3 regions of the Pigmentibacter ruber genome follow, and region 3 is predicted to be linked to each of the others. Evidence: riboswitches for the same ligand, from Rfam matches in the RefSeq annotation. Region 3 holds a riboswitch; each other region holds the start of a gene.
What was found. A riboswitch is a leader RNA that binds a small molecule or an ion and turns the genes downstream of it on or off. The one in region 3 is predicted to bind cobalamin.

Region 1 (5,932 bases), 580 kb from region 3:
TAAACTGTTACCGACTTTAAATTATTTTCCCAAGCATTAAAATAAATATTTTTTACATCTTCAATAGTTGCTGTATTTGGTAAATTATATGTGACTGAAATACCACTATCAATATATTTGTAAATTTCGGCTAATAATTTTATTTTATCTAATGAATTAATGTTTTTTTCTGGTAATTTATCCCATGCTGCAAAAACCCATTCATCAGTTTTTATTAATTCATCAATATTTTCTTTTGTTACAGGAATATTTTTTCTTTTTAATTCATTTAAAACACAATTATCAAAAATAAAGTGAGATCTATATTCACCTGTTAAAACACGTTCTTTTCTTTCATGATAAGGAGCAAATGCGGGTTCGCAGCCACTACCCCCAGCACTTACAACCATTGATAAAGTACCAGTGGGAGCTATTGAAAGACAACATACGTGCCGCATTGTTTTGAAATCCTCTTCTTTCAAATTAGTTAACTTAATTAATCTTTGAATAAAAGGACTTTTTAAATACCACTTTGGAGAAAATTCTGTAAAATTTCCACGTTCTTTACCTAAATTAATTGATGTTCTATAAGCAGTTTCTGAAAACACACTCATAATATCAGCAACAATTTTTATACTTTCATCAGAGCAGTATCTTATCTTATTTTTTATAAACCAATCATAAAGCCCTGTGAATCCTAAGCCAATTCTAGTCATAGAGACTAATTTATCACGTTGAACTGGATGGGGCGATCTATTTTCATTGTATTCCGCTATAATAACATTGTCTAAAAATCGAATACCAAACTCAACTCTTTCAATTAACCAATCTTTCCAATTTTCGTTATAGAGAGGCATATTATAAAAATTAATTGAAGATAGTACACATGTATTATAAGGATCTAATTTTTGTTCTGAGCATCCATTAGTAGAAACAATATGAAATTTTTTATTTGGGTGATAGTTACTATTAGACCAATATTCGCTTGAATCCCAGAACTCTATACCAGGTTCACCTGTTTTCCATGCTTGATGTGCAATTTGATTAAATAAGTCACTAGCAAAAACTGAATTTCTAATAGATAATTCTGGTCCAGGAGAATAATCTATTAAAACTCTTTTTCCTACAACAATTTTTTCTTCTTTTCTTTCCCAGCATAAATTAATTTTTTTATTTAAAGTAACTGCATGCATAAACTCACTATCAACTTTTACAGATATATTTTGGGAAGAAAGTTTTGTTACATCAGATTTGCAAGAAATAAACTCTGGACTATCAGGATGATAAATCCAAAGATCTGGTTTTGTTGCTCCCCTTCTATTTTCAGCTCCGATAATTTGCATTGCAGAATCGTAAACAGTTAGAAAACTAACTGCTCCCGTGCTTGTTTTCGCGCAATTATGGGTTTGTGCCCCTCTTGGTCTTAAACCAGAAATATCAATTCCATTACCTTGGCCGTATGATGCTATTCTACTCCAATTTTTTAAAGATTCACCAAAGATGTCTTCAATTGAATCATTTACAGGTTCTTGTGTTGTACAATTAACATATGAAATTTTAAGATTGATATTTCCTGCTGCACGCCATATCCCGCCAGCAGGGCTGAAATCCTTTTTGCAAATATATTCAATTGTTTTACTTTTCATGATTGAATAATATTTTTTGTCATATTTGTTTACTTCGTGGGCGACTCTTTCAATTGCTTCTTGAAAAGTTTCTTTTTCAATTTTTTTTGTTTTTTCATTTAATTTCTCATGACAGTATTTTGCTTCAATAATATTTTTGTAAATATCAGAAGAAAATTCATATTTTAAATTTTTATTCATGGCCTTCTTCTTATAAAAAAATTCACTTCAAAGAAGTGATTAATTAAATTTCTCTGCTTAATTTTAATTTAAATTGTAAAAATTTGAAACCCTAAATTACTTGGGTTGTTTTTCCTTTTTCATCAATTGCAACCATTGTGAAAATACCACTAACTGCTACTTCTCGTTTATTTGAGTACATTTGTTCCACATATATCTTGACTTCAACTTTTACACTTTTTGTTCCAACATATGTAACAATACCATAAATATCTGCAAAAGTTCCAGCAGGAATTGGTTTTTGAAAATCAGTTTTATCTAATGACACAGTTACCATTTTTTTTCTGGAAAAACGAGTTGCAGTAATAAATGCTACTTCATCCATCCAATTTAACGCAGTTCCTCCAAATAATGTATTATAGTGATTAGTTGTATCAGGAAATACGCACTTTATCATTCTTGTTTCTGAAAAATGGATTCTTTCTTGAATCTCATCAGAGTAATTCATGTTTTACCTCTTGCTCGAGAGAAAATAGTTAAAGGTAATCGGACTTTCAATAATATGATCACCGTTGCGGCACAGTGTTGGATTTTCACCAAACTTCCCCTTTAAAAAAAAGATACTCATATTTTTCTTTTGAAGCAATTTTATTTTCTAAAATAAATTATTTGTTGTTTTTATTTTAGCAAAAATATTGAAAATATATCATTATTAAAAATCAGGAACTTGTATGAAATATTTATAAATTATTGATTTGTTTTTAATAAAATTTGATTGTATACCCGAATTGGATCAATATCTTTTAAACATTTTAAATTTTTAAATCTACAAACATTGTTCTTTCCGTGCCGACTGCATGGACTACAATTTAAATTTAAGTATTCAATTTGAATATTATTACTTGATGGAACAAAGCCAAATTTAGGAGAGGTAGATCCAAAAAATACAGTACTTGGTACATTAAAGTTATCTGCTGCATGTGCTGCAAAAGAATCATTAGTTATTATATACTTGGCATTTCCAATAATATCTAAGGTTTCACATAATTCTGATTTATTGACCATATTTATTACTTTATTTGACTTTGGGTATTCTAGATATTCACCTAAAAATTGTTCATTATTTGATCCGCAAATAATAATATATAAATTAGTTTCTTTTTTTAATTTTTCAATTAAGATACGAAAATTTTCTTTTGGCCACATTTTGATAAAACTACTAGCTCCAGGAAATATGCAAATATATTGCATTTCTTTTGGAAAATAATTTTTTGCAGGTAAAAGCGGTGAAATATGATATGTATCTTTAAATTCTTTTTGATCATTTAAAATTATATTTTGCAGAAGTTTTCTCTGTAGATCTTTAATTCGCATAAAATTTTTTGAGAAAAATTTTTGTTTCTGGTTAAAATAAAAAAAGGAAATCACTACCATTAATATTCTATAAATAGAATATTTTTTTATGAAATATTTTTTTTCAATTTCAATATGTAATTTATTTTTTAAGTATTTTAAAAATCTTTTACTTCTTTTTGTATTTTGTAAATCGATATAAAATGACTTATCTTTTGTATTAAGAGAAAGAATATATGAAAGAAATTCATTAATTTCAACTTCTTTGCCGTGTAAAAAAAAGGAAGTTTCTTTGTTTTTTTCAAAACAAATAAATGCTTGCAAGTGTTTTATTTTTAATGCAATTTCTTTATTGCTCGGAGAAGTTATAAATACTGGATAATAGTTATTTTCAATTAAACAAAAAACACTATTGCTTGCAATTAAAACATCTCCAATGGCACTTAGTCTTGTTAAAAAAACAATTCTATTATAATTCCGAATTTTATTCATAATTTCCATTTTTCTTAAAAAATCTATATAAAAATAAGCCTGACCAAAGAAATAGTGAAAGGATATATAGACCCCCTCCAATTGCAGAAATTGCTGTTGGATAAGATATTTTACCTATTTCATTTGGATTGAATGCTTCTAAAATAAGGCCAGCTCCAAAGATTGGAATTGAAAAAAGAAAAGTTAAAATATTGCTTTTAATTAAACGCTTGGAAAAATATGGTGCAATAAAATTTAGTGATAATCCTAGAAGTATAGCACTGTAGCCCATAACATTCATATGTGCGTGAGCTGATTTTAATAATGCTCTTTGTATTTGCATAAATTCAGAAGATGGGATTTGGCTAATAGTCATTTGTTGAATTAAAACTGCTAAAATACTTCCAAAAATACTCCAAGCCGCAATCCAAAAGAAACCTAAGCCTATTAAAAGAAATTTGTATTTTTGCAAAACCTTCCCTTTATATTATTTAGCAAAAAAGTAGAGCAAATTTGATATTTGCATTAAATTTAATTTACTATGTATTAAACGACTTTACATCTTCTTTGCCAAAGGTTTAATCCTTAGCAACAATCTTCATGTATCTCAATTTGAGGAACATGAAAATATATAAAGAAATGGTATAATTAAATGCATCTACGGTTAGAAAGTTTTGATGGTCCTCTAGATCTCCTTTTGCATCTCATTAAGGCGCAAGAGTTAAACATCTTTAATATTCCAATTGTTATGATTACTGAGCAGTATTTAGGCTTTTTGAAGCAAGTACCTGAACTTGATTTTCTCACAGCTGGCGAATATTTAGCCATGGCTGCTCAATTGATTGAAATTAAGGCTAATTTACTAGTACCTGTATTGCAAAATAAATCTCAAACAGACGCAGAAAATTTAGCACAAGTATCAGAAGAAGATCCTAGAAAAGATTTGGTGCAGCAATTACTTGAATTTGAAGCATATAAGAAGGCCTCAGAAGTATTACAACAATTAAATTCAGTGGCACAAGATCATTTTCCAACTGCTGAATATAAAAGACGTGAAGATGAGTTTTCTGCTTTTGAACATCCAATAAAAGGAAATCCTTTTGATTTAATTATTGCTTTTGAAAAAGTATTATTAAAGTTTTCTAATAAATCTACGCCAAAAGTAGTGGTTCGTGCTCAAAAAATTACCATTCAACAAAAAATGGAATTTATTAAAAAGAAACTTTCTGAAATTGATTCAATAACTTTAAAATTATTATTCACTGAATGCTCTTCAAGATATGAACTAATAGTGTTAATAATGGCACTTTTAGAATTATGTAAAGCCAATCACGTAAATGTTTTCCAAGCAACAATGTTTGCAGATGTGGAAATTTCTAAGGGGTTAAAGTTTTTTGATGATACTTCTACTCTTCAAGAAACTGAAGAGTTGACTTGACATATTCGCGATAAGCAACACTTAAAGGATATTCTGTATCATTTAATCGCATTTCTAGTCTTGCTCTTGTAATATTTTCTTTACTTATTGATTGATTTAAATTGTGAATTTCTTCATCTATTAAATCATTGAATGAAACTTTGTTACTGTTTTGTTCAAACATTTTCTTTTGTAGAGTTTTAATATTCAAAGAGTCTTCGTTTTTTCTTGATAATTGATAGCCTAATCTGTCAATAAAAACTTGATTTTCAAAAAACTTTTCATTTGCCTGAATTTCTTGTTTAGTTTTTTCATGATTTATAATAATTACTTTTAAAAGTTTTGCTAAGAAAATACTTTTATCATAAGTTTCATCAGTTGTATAACTCATCAAATTTTCTTTTAATAAGATTAAATTAAAGCGAAATTTTTCATCTTTTAAGTTTAAAAAATAGAAATAAGCATTTGCAACTGTTTCTAATTTATTTAATATGAGATAAAATCCAGCATTAATTGTATCTTCTTGCCAATAAGTGAGCGGCGCAAATAAATCTTCTTTTCTAAGAGCTATTTTTGAAAATATTATTTTATTGATTTCTAAAAAAATATAATCCAAATTAAAATCTAAATTTATATCCTTTTCTATTTGTTCTATAAACATTAATGCCCTTGAACATTTTACAGTTGATGAGGGTATTTGGTTGATATTGTTGATTCCCTTTTTTGCATTATGAATTAAAATTTTTTTCACTTCTTTTACTAATGAGCAATACAGCTGATAAAAATCTTTAAACATTAAAAAACTAAGGTACTGTCTTGCTAGGGGAATTCCCAAAGCAAAATCAAACTCTTTTACTATATCTTTGAAGTTTATTTCCCCTTTCTGCGTTTGGAGTAGTTGTTCAAG
Region 2 (5,932 bases), 330 kb from region 3:
CTAAATTATTTTGTAAATTCCTTTGTTGAAGTGGAATTGTTGGATCAACTTGCGAAAAACTCTTTAATGAATAGCTAATAAAAAATATAAAAATAAATATTTTCAATGAGCTCTTCATAAAAAGAGAAACCTCAAATATAAAGCACAAGAGAAAGATTATTAATTTATATATTAAGGTAAAAAAAAATTAAATCAAGGAAATAAAATCACTTGCCCATAAGTCGCCACGAATTTTTTCCTTAGCCGAAAGTGCTATGTGATTACTAAAGATTAAAATATTTTTTTCTTCAATAGCTCTGGAAAATTTAGGATTTTTGTTAATTTTTTCAAGAAAATCATTTCTAGTAATGTATTTATCCAACCAAGACAAAGGAATTCCATTTGGAGTTCTTAATAAGGTAAATATCATTTCATCAATATATTCTCTTTGAGTACGTGGATTTTCATAATGAATAGAAAAATTTTTCCCTCTCTCAATTTTGTCAGTAAAGATTAATTTATCATTTCCAGCTTCTAAGGCGGTAAATGTACTAGGTCCTATTCTATATCTTAGTCCAAAAGGAAAATCAGATGTTTGTGGAAGTAATCCATGCGCACCTGTCCCTAGTCCTATATAGGGTCTTCCGTACCAATATAAGTTATTATGTTTTGTGGCAAACATTGAAAAATTGCTTGTTTCTACTTGTTGTAGGGATAATTCTGTACAAGTTTTTAGTATTTCTAAATATTCGTTTACTGCATTTTCTTCATCTGAGTAGTTTGTATTTGCGAATAAGGTTCTTTGTTCAATAGTTAATGCATATGCTGAAATACCAGTAGTGCCATATTTTATTAGTTCATTAATTTCTTGTGTTAATGTTTTAGAACGAAGTTCTTTTCTTAAACCATAAATTAAATCAACTTGAATATTGTTAAAACCTGCAGAATTTGCCCAAGCTAAGTTTTCGATTACGTTTTGAGGAGTATGTTTCCTTCCTAATATTTTTAATGTAGTTGGACAAAGTGACTGTGCACCAAGAGTAATTCTAGTAAAACCAACTTTTCTGTAGTCAATTAAACGCCTTTTAAAATTAGTTAATGGATTGGTCTCTAATGTAGCTTCTTCAATTTTAAAATATTTATTTATAATATTAAAGTAGCGTTGATAAGTTGAAGCTTCAAATAATCCAGGAGTTCCTCCTCCAAAATAAATTGTTACATCCTGTTGATAATATTCTTTTAGATTCTCAATAAAGTAAATTAACTGTTCCTCTAATTCGTCAAAGTAAAGAGAAATGTCTTTTTTTGTAAATTTTGCTGTTTTAGTAAAATCACAGTAAGGACATATATGCGGGCAAAAAGGTATATGAAAATAAAAACCAATATTTGCTTTTTGATTAGGTATTTCGATCATTTTTTATTATCCATTTTCTTGAAGAAGCATTCCGCCAAATTGAAAATAAAGTTTCTAAAGAATTATACATTAAAACAGGCTCTAAATTTGCAAAATTGATACGCATAAAATTATAATGTTTGCTATCTTTTGAAAAGTAATAACCAGGTGCTATTGATATTTTTTTTTCTAAGGCACGCTCTTCAACTACGTGTAGATTTTCACCGGGGGGAAATTCAAACCACAAATACATTCCAGAATCCGGTTGGTTCCATTTTGAACCTTGCGGGGAAAGTTTTTTCAACATAGCAATTAAGGTATCGCGTTTAGAACGAAAAGTATTTTTTAGTTTTGCAGTATGTTTTTTTAAAACTCCTCTAATTATAAGTTCATAAATTATTTGTTGATCTATAATTGAAGGAGAAATACATTGTGCAATATATAGTGTATAAAGATATTTAATATTTGCTATACTTGAAACAACATATGCGATTTTTAGACCAGGAGCAAATACTTTAGAGTAACCAGAAATGTAAAATGAATTATTTAAACCTTCAATAGTTGCTAAATTAGGTATAATAAACTCATCATAATTTAAATCACTATAAATATCTATTTCTATAATTATTGCATTTATTTCTTTTGCAATTTTTATAAGACTATGTCTTTCTATTGCAGTAAGAGAACCTCCAGTAGGACAATGACAGTTTGTATATATTATAAAAGCTTTGGGTTTCTTATTTTTTATTTCTGAAATTTTTTCTTCTGTTAAATGTAACTTTTCGAAAGAGCGTTCTATTGAGATTATATTATATTTTTTTAGTAAATCAGAGTAGAAAAAAAAATCACTACTTGGTGATTCAAGAACAAGATAGTCATTTTTATTAAGAAAACCATTTAAAATAATATCGATTGCATGTTTTTCACCACAAGTAAGTAAAATTTGATCCGAGTTTGAAATAGGCATCCCTTTATTTTCAAGATCAAAACCAATAATTTCCTTTAAACTTTGAAATGAATTGTGCTTAAATGTTGAATAAATTAAAGTATTATTTGAAAAACAAGTTCTTGAAATAGCTCTGAGTTCTTCCATGATACTAAAACTTTTATAAACTTGATTTCCACCTAAATTTGCATAATCTTCGGGTAAATCTAAATAGTGGGGAAGTGGACAATTCATTTGTTGTTTTTTCAAAACTAAGCTGTGATTGTCCCTTTTAGGCGTATTAGATAAGTTAAGCTTATTTTTTTTGTATGAGACATAAAAACCACTCCCTAACTTTGCTTTGATAAATCCCCCATCACTTAACTTATTGTAAGCAGTGATAATTCCAATTTTATTAATTTTTAATTCGGCTGATAAGTCCCGTATACTAGGGAGTTTAGAGCCAAACAAAAGTGTACCGGTTTGAATTGCATTACAAAAATGATCAAATATCTGTTGGGAGTAAGATTTACTAGATTCAAAGTCAATCGTAATTTTTCTAAATTTTGCCATTCAAATTAGCCTTTACAAATAGTTATTCGCAAAAGAATTTAATTTACACTGAAATGTTTATAGCAAAAGAGGACAATATTTCCCAGTACAGTTAAAAAAAAGTTAGCAGTACAGTTAAAGGGTATTATTTTAAACTGTACCTATTAATTGAGCTGTTAAAATTATAATTTAATGCCGAGACTTTCTGGATCTTTTTATATGGAAAATTTAGTGAGGGTGGTATGAAAGAGCAAAACGTGTATGATATTCATTCTGTTTATTTAAAATCAAATGAAACAGGAATTGAAAACTGGGAAAGAATTGAAGGTGTTCATGATCATGAGGCTAGGGAAGATGCTGAAAAAGTTATTCCAAACTACCAAAAAATAAAATCAAACACTAAATTAAAGTTAAATATACAAAAATCAGCAACCATCATTCCTGGTGCTGTTAGGAGAATTGTAAAGTTTTTTAAATAATATTTAAATTTTTCAAATTTTTATGGTTTTCTTCTTTCTCTCCCTTTTTAGAAATAATTGTTTGTGAATTGACTAAAATAACAAGCTATGTAACTTTTCTGAAGTTGATGGTTTTGTGTTTTTTAATTGTTAAAAAACCAAATTAAAAGGGAATTTAGTGAAAATCTAAAACTGTCCCGCAGCGGTGAAAAAGAACGAAATTTGCTAAAAAGCACTGGTTAAACTGGGAAGCTGCAAAAAGTAGGAATAAAAAAAGCTTTTAAGTCCGAAGACCTGCCATCATGCGTCCCTTGTAGACGCTTATGGAACAAGATCCGAGGGGATCTTCTATAAAAAAGAAAATAACATGAAGTTTATTACTGCAGCAAAAGTTTTTTTGTTGCCTATTTCAGTCCATGCTCAAAATCCGGCTCCAATTATTGTGTTACCTAAATCAGATCAAGCTGATTTAGATAAAATGCAGTCTGCTGAAAAATTTAAAAATTCAAAAGAAATCATAGAAGATCCATCTTCTGGGAACATAAATCAAGAGATTATTTTCACAGATTCACAGCCTGGTACTTTGCCAAGTCCTAAAAGTATTTCTGATTTAACGAAAAGAATAACATCTGGGCAGGTTGAACAATTTGGAGGTGAAGCGGGCGCTTTGAGAGTACGTCTCAGAGGTGCTCGAGCTTTCGAACCCACTTACTATTTTAATGGACTTCCCTTGGCAGGCTCTGATTCCAGTGAGCAAATAGTTTCTTTAATTCCTATTTCAGCAATAGCAAGCCTGATGGTTTATCCCGATAGCCCACCCTTTTGGTTAAGCAGTATGGGCATTAGTGGCGATATAAATGTGCTCAGTTGTCAGAAAGAGAATTGTTTTGCTAAAAAACGAACATTTGATGAAAATTCATTCAAAGTAAATTCTAGAGCAGGTTCATTTCATTATTGGCAAAACTCAATTAGTCATGCGCTTCAGTTAGATAAGAATTTCTCAGTGTTTTCTACAGTAGAAGCTACAAGCAGTAAAGAAGATTATCCTGTATTTAACAATAATAATTCTGTATTAAATGCAAATAGAGGGCAGTATGAAAATTTACAGAATAACGATTTTCAAAAATATTCGGGATATTTTCATTTAAATATAAATTCTAGTTTATTTAATAATATTAATTCAGCTACATTATATACTGATTATGAAAAGGGAATTCCAGGTGCTGTTAGCAGTGCTTCTAATGCAAGAATTAGAAAGAAACTATTTATTAGTACTCTGCAAGCAGAAAAATTTTATCCTGATAATGGAATAATTTGGAACAATCAGTTAGGCCTTATATTAAATAAATCAGAGATTTCAAATTTTTCAGAAGGATATACTACTCAAGCAAATTCAAGTTTTAATACTACAGCCCAAATTAAATCATGGATGACAATTCCAACGCAATTTATTTTCGAAGAGAAAACAGGTATTGTTATAGAATATCTTAATTTTACCCAAAATACTACCGCCTCTGTTCCTGCAGCGCTAGATAATTCCAGTGATAGTGAAAGTAAGTCACTAAGACGAGAAATTCGTTTAGGCTTATTTGAAAGTATTTATTTACCATTATTAAAAGAATACTCTTTATCATTGAATTTTAATAGCTGGCTTTCAGGAGCGCAATCTGAGGTATCTATTGATTGTAATAAAGGAAATTTACAAAATATTTGTAATACTAAAAATAATAATATTGAAAAAAATATTTATGGTTATTCATTTTCAATCCAACAAAATTATAAATTTATAATAAATTATTTGCGCTATATCTTAGCAATGCGTAGACCTTACTTAGCTGAAATGTATGGATCGCCAAGTGGGATTCTAGCAAATAGTGCTTTGCAAGAGGAACAAAGTAGAAAAATTGAATTTGGTTTTACATTTCCTTATTTTGAAATAGGTACTTTTTATACAAAAGATTCAAATTTAATTTTTCTCCAAGAAATAAATCAATTTATATCACAGTATCAAAATATAGAAGATTCTAATCGCATTGGTTTATATTTAAATTCTGATATCTATATATATAAGAGCTGGAAATTTTATTTTTCATATCAATATGTAAAATCTTTAATGAATAAGAATAATAATGAATACTATGTACCAAGAAGTTCTGAAAACTCTATTAATTCAGGAACAAGTGTTGATAGTATTTTTATAACAAAATTAAATGAATATTCTACTTATTTTGGTTCATATTTTAATTTAAATTGGCAGAGTGAATTTTACTTGGATTATTTGAATATAAATAAGGTTGAAATTCCACCCATTTATAATACTGGATTTTCAGTTCAATTTAAAAATTTGAAAGAGCAAAGAAACTTTCTTGTTTCCTTCGATATTTATAATATAGCTGATGAAACTTATGCAAAAGTATCAAATACAACAGGTTTTTCTCAACAAATGCAAACAAATGGTTATATAGGTTACCCTCCCCCTGGAAGACGATTTTATCTTACAATTTCTGGAGAAATATAATGAATAACTTAAAGTTTAGAGTAATAAATTTTTCTTTCATATTAGTTTTTATTGCTTGTGGGAAGAAAGAGAATGTAAATCCAGATGTAAATATAGTGAATGAAAAG
Region 3 (5,932 bases):
ACAGTGATTTGGGGCGTACTCTTATCTTCTTTGATAATAAATCCACATGCATAACCAAATCTTAGAAAAACAATACAATTTAGAGTTTGCAAGTCTCCAGCAGCATTTGCAGAACTACAAGTAAATATTGTAATTAACGACAAAAATTAACCATTTCCATAATACAATTGCTTTTTTACTTTAACTTTATATTTACTTTTTAAAACATATAAAAGGACTCGTTATCAATAAAAATTTCTTTTATAAAATTTAATTTATCCATAGAGTATTACAATTTGAAAAATGAATTGATTATTCTTCATTTTCTTCTGTTTCTAATATTATATCAATCATATCTTTAACTTCACTAAATGTTTTGTTTAAAATACGAGATAAATTATATAATTCAACATTTATTAGATCAAAATTATTTCTTTCTGAATAAAGATATTTTACATCTTCAAATTTATCAAGATACATTCTTTGCTTTGAAAATTTAAAAATATTTTCAGTTACATCCATCAATTTATTATTTTTATCTATTATTTCATCATAAAAATGAAAAATATTACCATTTTCTAAAAAGCTCTTTGTCTCGCTAGAACAGTCAAATTCTAATTTACTTTTAATTCCGTTTTTACTTATAAAAAAGTTGAACTTACTTTTTAGATCTAATAATATATTATAAAAATTATTAGTATCTTTGATGTTTGAATTTAAAAAATTGATTATATAATTATTTTTCTCAGTTACTGCTTCATCAACTTTACTTTGATAAAATTCTTTTAATTTTCTTGTTTCATCTGTAAGTCTATTCAATTTATCTTCAATCAATAAAATTCTATCCACTTCACTATTACTATAAATACAAAGACTAGTTTTCCATATTTTATCTTCAATTTTCTTCATTTTATTAAATAAAGTATCTTCATTATTCTTTAAAATCAAAGAATTATTCAAAAAATTTGCAGAAGCACTATTTGCCAGAAGTATTAAAACACTAAAAATTAAAGATTTTATTTTCACAAATTGTTCCTTACGAGTTAAATAAAAAACATTAAATCAATTATTATATTTTTATTTTTAAGTCAAAAAAATAAAAATAAATTATCTAAATATTTTTTATAATTAAATAATTTTATTTTTTATATAATTTATTTTATTACACTAAAATAGTTGACAAATACCTAAACTTAACATTAATTAATAACTCAATTTATAACTGCATTTGGTGTGGTGAAGTCCAGTGAAAGTCTGGCACTGTCCCGCAACGGTGATGAAAGATAATCTTTCTTAGTCCGATCCCCCCAAAAGCCTTACAATGAGTGAAATTTTCTCTTCGATGGAAAGGGTTTTCACAAAAATATTTTTATTTTTTTGAAGGTAATATACCTTTTTCAGTTTGATCATTTCGCTCTCTCCCGAAGGAGGAGCTCATGTCTGTTTCAACAGCAAATTTAGGTTTTCCACGAATTGGAGATAATAGGGAATTAAAAAAGGGATTAGAAAATTTTTGGCAAAAAAAAATCCCAGAATCAGAATTAAATGTTATTGGCTATAAAATTAAACTAAATAATTGGTTCCTACAAAAAGAATTAGGAATCAATTATATTCCAAGTAACGACTTTACATTTTATGATCATATTTTGGATATGGCTATTCTTTTAGGTGCAGTGCCAAAAAAATTTCTGGTAATAGAAAATCCTTTAGATAGATACTTTGCGATGGCGAGAGGTTTCCAAAATAATGAAAAAAAAATTGATATAGTAGCACTTGAAATGACAAAATGGTTTGATACTAATTACCACTATATTGTCCCAGAATTGGAAGAATTTCAAATTTTTAAATTAAATGCAAGTAAAATTTTGCATGATTTTTTAGATGCAAAGTCACTAGGAATAACTACACGCCCTGTTATTGTGGGTCCATTTTCGTTTCTTTTGTTAGCAAAATTTGCTGACAGCAAAATTGAAAAATCAACGTTAACTCTTCTTGATTCTCTGTTACCTATATATGAACAGCTATTAATTGCTTTAGCACAAATAGGTGTTGAATGGGTTCAAATTGATGAACCATGTCTTTGTTATGATGCAGACCCCACTAAAATGAAATACTTTGAGAAAGCATATCAAAAATTAAACTCTTTGAAATTAAAACCAAAATTAATGTTAACAACATATTTTGCATCAGTAGAAAAGCATATTGATCTTTTTTCTCAACTAAATTTTGATGGAATTCATCTTGACTTAATTAGAGCTGAAAATCAATTAGAACAGGCATTAACAAAAATTTCTCCGAATACAACATTATCACTTGGATTAATAGATGGAAGAAATATTTGGAAAGGAAATTTAAATCATGCCTATTCACTTTTAAACTATACAGTTTCCAAAAGAAATTCTAATAATGTTATAATTGCTCCTTCTTGTTCTCTTCTTCATTCACCTATTAATTTAAATTATGAAGAAAAATTAAAATCAGATATAAAAAAATTATTAGCGTTTTCTGTCCAAAAATTAGAAGAAATAAACTTATTAAAGAGAGTATTTTTAACAAAAAACTTAGTCTTATTAAAAGAAAATATTGAAATTTTAGCTAATAGAAACTATGCTAATCTTAATTCCCAAAAAATAAACAATGAAAATAATTTTAAATTATCAGAACAATTTTTGAAGAGAAAATCACCGCATGCAATTCGTAGTGAAATACAAAAAATAAAATTAAGATTACCCAATTATCCAACAAGTACAATTGGATCGTTTCCACAAACTGAGCAAGTAAGAAAAATGCGTGCTAATTGGCGCAATGGAAGTATATCAAATGAAAACTATAGTCAATTTATGCAACGAGAAATTCAGCAATGCATAAGTAAACAAGATGAAATAGGGCTTGACGTATTTGTTCACGGTGAATTCGAACGAAATGATATGGTAGAATTTTTTGCCGAAAATCTAGATGGTTTTGCATTTACAATGAATGGTTGGGTACAAAGTTTTGGTTCCCGCTGCGTGAAACCGCCAATAATTTATGGTGATGTTGCAAGAAAATCTGCCTTAACAGTTGAATGGACAACCTATGCTCAATCAATAACGAATAAACCAATAAAAGGAATGCTCACAGGACCCGTCACAATTCTTCAATGGTCATTTTGTCGAGAAGATCAGCCCAAAAAAGAAACTTGTTTGCAAATCGCATTGGCAATCAGGGAAGAGATTCTTGAATTAGAAAAATTAGGGATAAAAATTATTCAAGTTGATGAACCAGCAATTCGCGAGGGTTTACCTTTACAAAAAGAAAATTGGGGAAATTATCTAGATTGGGCAGTGCAAGCTTTTAAGCTTGCTACAAGTGGAGTTAAGGATGAAACCCAAATCCATACGCATATGTGTTATTCGAGCTTTGGAGAAATACTTCCTGCAATTATAGCTCTAGATGCAGATGTTATTTCAATTGAAATGTCTCGTTCACAACTAGAACTTTTCTCTGATTTTACTAAAATTAGTTACCCTAATGAAATTGGCCCTGGTGTTTATGACATTCATTCACCAAGAATTCCAAGTAAAGATGAAATTGTTTCTTTACTAAAAAAAGCCTCACTTATTTTTCCAAAAAATAAAATTTGGGTAAATCCCGATTGCGGTTTAAAAACGAGATCTTGGAATGAAGTTGAACCTGCCTTAAAAAATATGGTCTCTGCTGCAAAGGAATTACGTTGTAATGACACTTAATAATATTATTAAGCCTAAAGCTTTGAAGTTCGGTGCTACAGCAGGAATATTTACAGCATCTTCGCCTGCACATATTTGGTTTAAAGAAAAATATTTTCATGCAATTGAACAGCTTAAAAAAAATGGATTTAAAATTCACGAAAGACAAATAACAAAACAATTTATTTCTCAAGGATATAGGACTGCTTGTCCAAAGGAACGTGCACAAGAATTTATGGATCTTATTGAGAACCCTAAAGTAGATTTTTTAATTGCTACGATAGGAGGATTTAATTCTTCCTCCTTGTTACCATATCTTGATTTCAAAAAAATTGCTCAAGCTAGAAAGATAATTTCTGGTTATAGCGACATTACTTCACTGCATATGGGAATACTAACTCAGGCAAGTTTATCTACATTTTATGGCCCTGCAGTTATCCCTACATTTGGTGAATGGCCTGAAGGATTTTCAGAATCTATTGCCTCTTTTAAAAATTTATCCTCTGAAACCAAATTAAATAATTATGAAATTAAACCATTTAAATATTGGAGTAATCATTTTCGCAATGCTTTAAATTCCGAATGGAAAACAGGTAAAAGAAAATACCACTTGAATAATGGTGTAAAAATATTGAATCAAGGATATGCTGAAGCTCCAATAATTATCGCCAATTTAAATACATTATGTTCACTTGCTGGAACAAAATATTTTCCTGATTTAAAAGGAAAAATATTATTAATTGAAGATGAGCATGCATCTTTTACCGAAGAAGAACGCGCCTTAACACATCTAAAATTATTAGGTGTATTCGATAATATTGTTGGTCTAATAATCGGCAAACCAGAGATATTAGAAAATAAAAATGCCCCATTTACTTATGAAGATCTTATATTGGAAATTGTAGGTAAACAGAACTACCCAATTGTAAGCCAATTTGATTGTGGGCATACTCATCCATCACACACATTAGCGCAAACGCTTAATGTGAAAATTGGTGCTACAAATGAAAATTTTAATTTTGAGATTTTAGAAGCTGCAGTATGCGACTAAATGCATTTAATGAAAAATATTTTCATGCTTTGGTACAGCTCAAAACAAATGGATTTGAAAATTATGAAGGACATTTAACAAGACAGTTTACTATTTTCAAAACTATTTTCTAACCGTTCCACCTGTTAAATTGCCAGTAAAACTTCCACCATTTCTTATAACAACTTCACCTATCCCACTTGTAAATTTAATATTCCCATTAACTGTACTATTATCAATATATAAAATCTGTTTCTTTGTTTTACTTCTTGCATTTTTACCTATTAAAATATCTTTAGTTGTCGTTCCGGCATTTAATTCTATATGATCTGAGACAATATTTAACGTCTTGAGAAAACTCGAATTATTTGCTATCAATTTGCCAACCAAATCAATCTTGCCTTTAATTAAACTTTGTTTCTCAAATAGAATTTTCCCCGTAGCTACTATATCATTCAATACAACATTTTTTGCTATAAGTTTACCTGTCATATCTTGTTGATTAGTTACTACGACATTTGTAAGAGTTAATTTAGCAACATGATTTATACACTCTTTAGTTGAATTTAAATATTGCGAATTTCCAAGACTTTCTTTTTCGCAACTATTAGCAAAACAAAATCCAGAAAAATGAAGAAAAATAAAACAAAAAATAAATATAATTTTTTTCATACAAGTAAATTCTATTAGAAGTGAGTAATTATAGTTAAAGGACATTATTAAATTATTTTATTGTTCCAAAATAGTCAAATTTATAGTTAACAATATTTTTAGATAATTTTAAATTATTACATATTTTTTAGAAAAATATTTAAAATTAAAGAGATAAAAGGAGGATATTGATTTCAACTTTTTCAATTATTCACAAAATAAAAAGAGCGTATAACTTGTCCATCAAAATTTATTTTAAATAGGAACAAATCAAAATTTTTCGTGAGTTCTGTAATGCAACATTGCTAGGTTGGTAGATTTTCTTAGGGAGGCTTAAGCTTAACTTTATAATTAGCTTTAAATGTCGAATAAACTATTAATTAATTAAAATTTCTTATTGCATTAAATGTATTTATAAACTAGTATATTCTTTTTGCGTACTATCATAAATTAATCTCTTTCATTTTAAATTGTGCTAAAAATATTTTTTAAAGAAATAAAAATTATGATTAAATTTGTATAAGAAAATTAAGAAAATAAAATATAAAATATTTAAATAAATCAT

Region 1: linked by a shared signal. The riboswitch ahead of GOY08_RS00070 (acyl-CoA thioesterase) and the one ahead of metE (5-methyltetrahydropteroyltriglutamate--homocysteine S-methyltransferase) in region 3 are both predicted to bind cobalamin.
Region 2: linked by a shared signal. The riboswitch ahead of GOY08_RS01170 (TonB-dependent receptor plug domain-containing protein) and the one ahead of metE (5-methyltetrahydropteroyltriglutamate--homocysteine S-methyltransferase) in region 3 are both predicted to bind cobalamin.

Annotation. Positions count from the first base shown of each region.
Region 1 is NZ_WSSC01000001.1:12,885-18,816, forward strand. Features, by position in the region: gene GOY08_RS00065 (TSCPD domain-containing protein) at 1-1,805, opposite strand, end outside; gene GOY08_RS00070 (acyl-CoA thioesterase) at 1,897-2,292, opposite strand; adenosylcobalamin-variant (AdoCbl-variant) riboswitch at 2,317-2,408, opposite strand; gene GOY08_RS00075 (glycosyltransferase family 9 protein) at 2,532-3,629, opposite strand; gene GOY08_RS00080 (hypothetical protein) at 3,622-4,080, opposite strand; gene GOY08_RS00085 (segregation and condensation protein A) at 4,261-5,046, shown strand; gene GOY08_RS00090 (hypothetical protein) at 5,015-5,932, opposite strand, start outside.
Region 2 is NZ_WSSC01000001.1:261,694-267,625, forward strand. Features, by position in the region: gene GOY08_RS01150 (hypothetical protein) at 1-118, opposite strand, end outside; gene GOY08_RS01155 (coproporphyrinogen-III oxidase family protein) at 188-1,393, opposite strand; gene GOY08_RS01160 (aminotransferase-like domain-containing protein) at 1,377-2,870, opposite strand; gene GOY08_RS01165 (hypothetical protein) at 3,092-3,328, shown strand; cobalamin riboswitch at 3,420-3,623, shown strand; gene GOY08_RS01170 (TonB-dependent receptor plug domain-containing protein) at 3,675-5,825, shown strand; gene GOY08_RS01175 (hypothetical protein) at 5,825-5,932, shown strand, end outside.
Region 3 is NZ_WSSC01000001.1:593,398-599,329, reverse strand. Features, by position in the region: gene GOY08_RS02515 (hypothetical protein) at 1-143, opposite strand, end outside; gene GOY08_RS02510 (hypothetical protein) at 292-1,005, opposite strand; adenosylcobalamin (AdoCbl) riboswitch at 1,188-1,342, shown strand; gene metE (5-methyltetrahydropteroyltriglutamate--homocysteine S-methyltransferase) at 1,416-3,707, shown strand; gene GOY08_RS02500 (S66 family peptidase) at 3,697-4,737, shown strand; gene GOY08_RS15595 (hypothetical protein) at 4,728-4,850, shown strand; gene GOY08_RS02495 (hypothetical protein) at 4,840-5,388, opposite strand.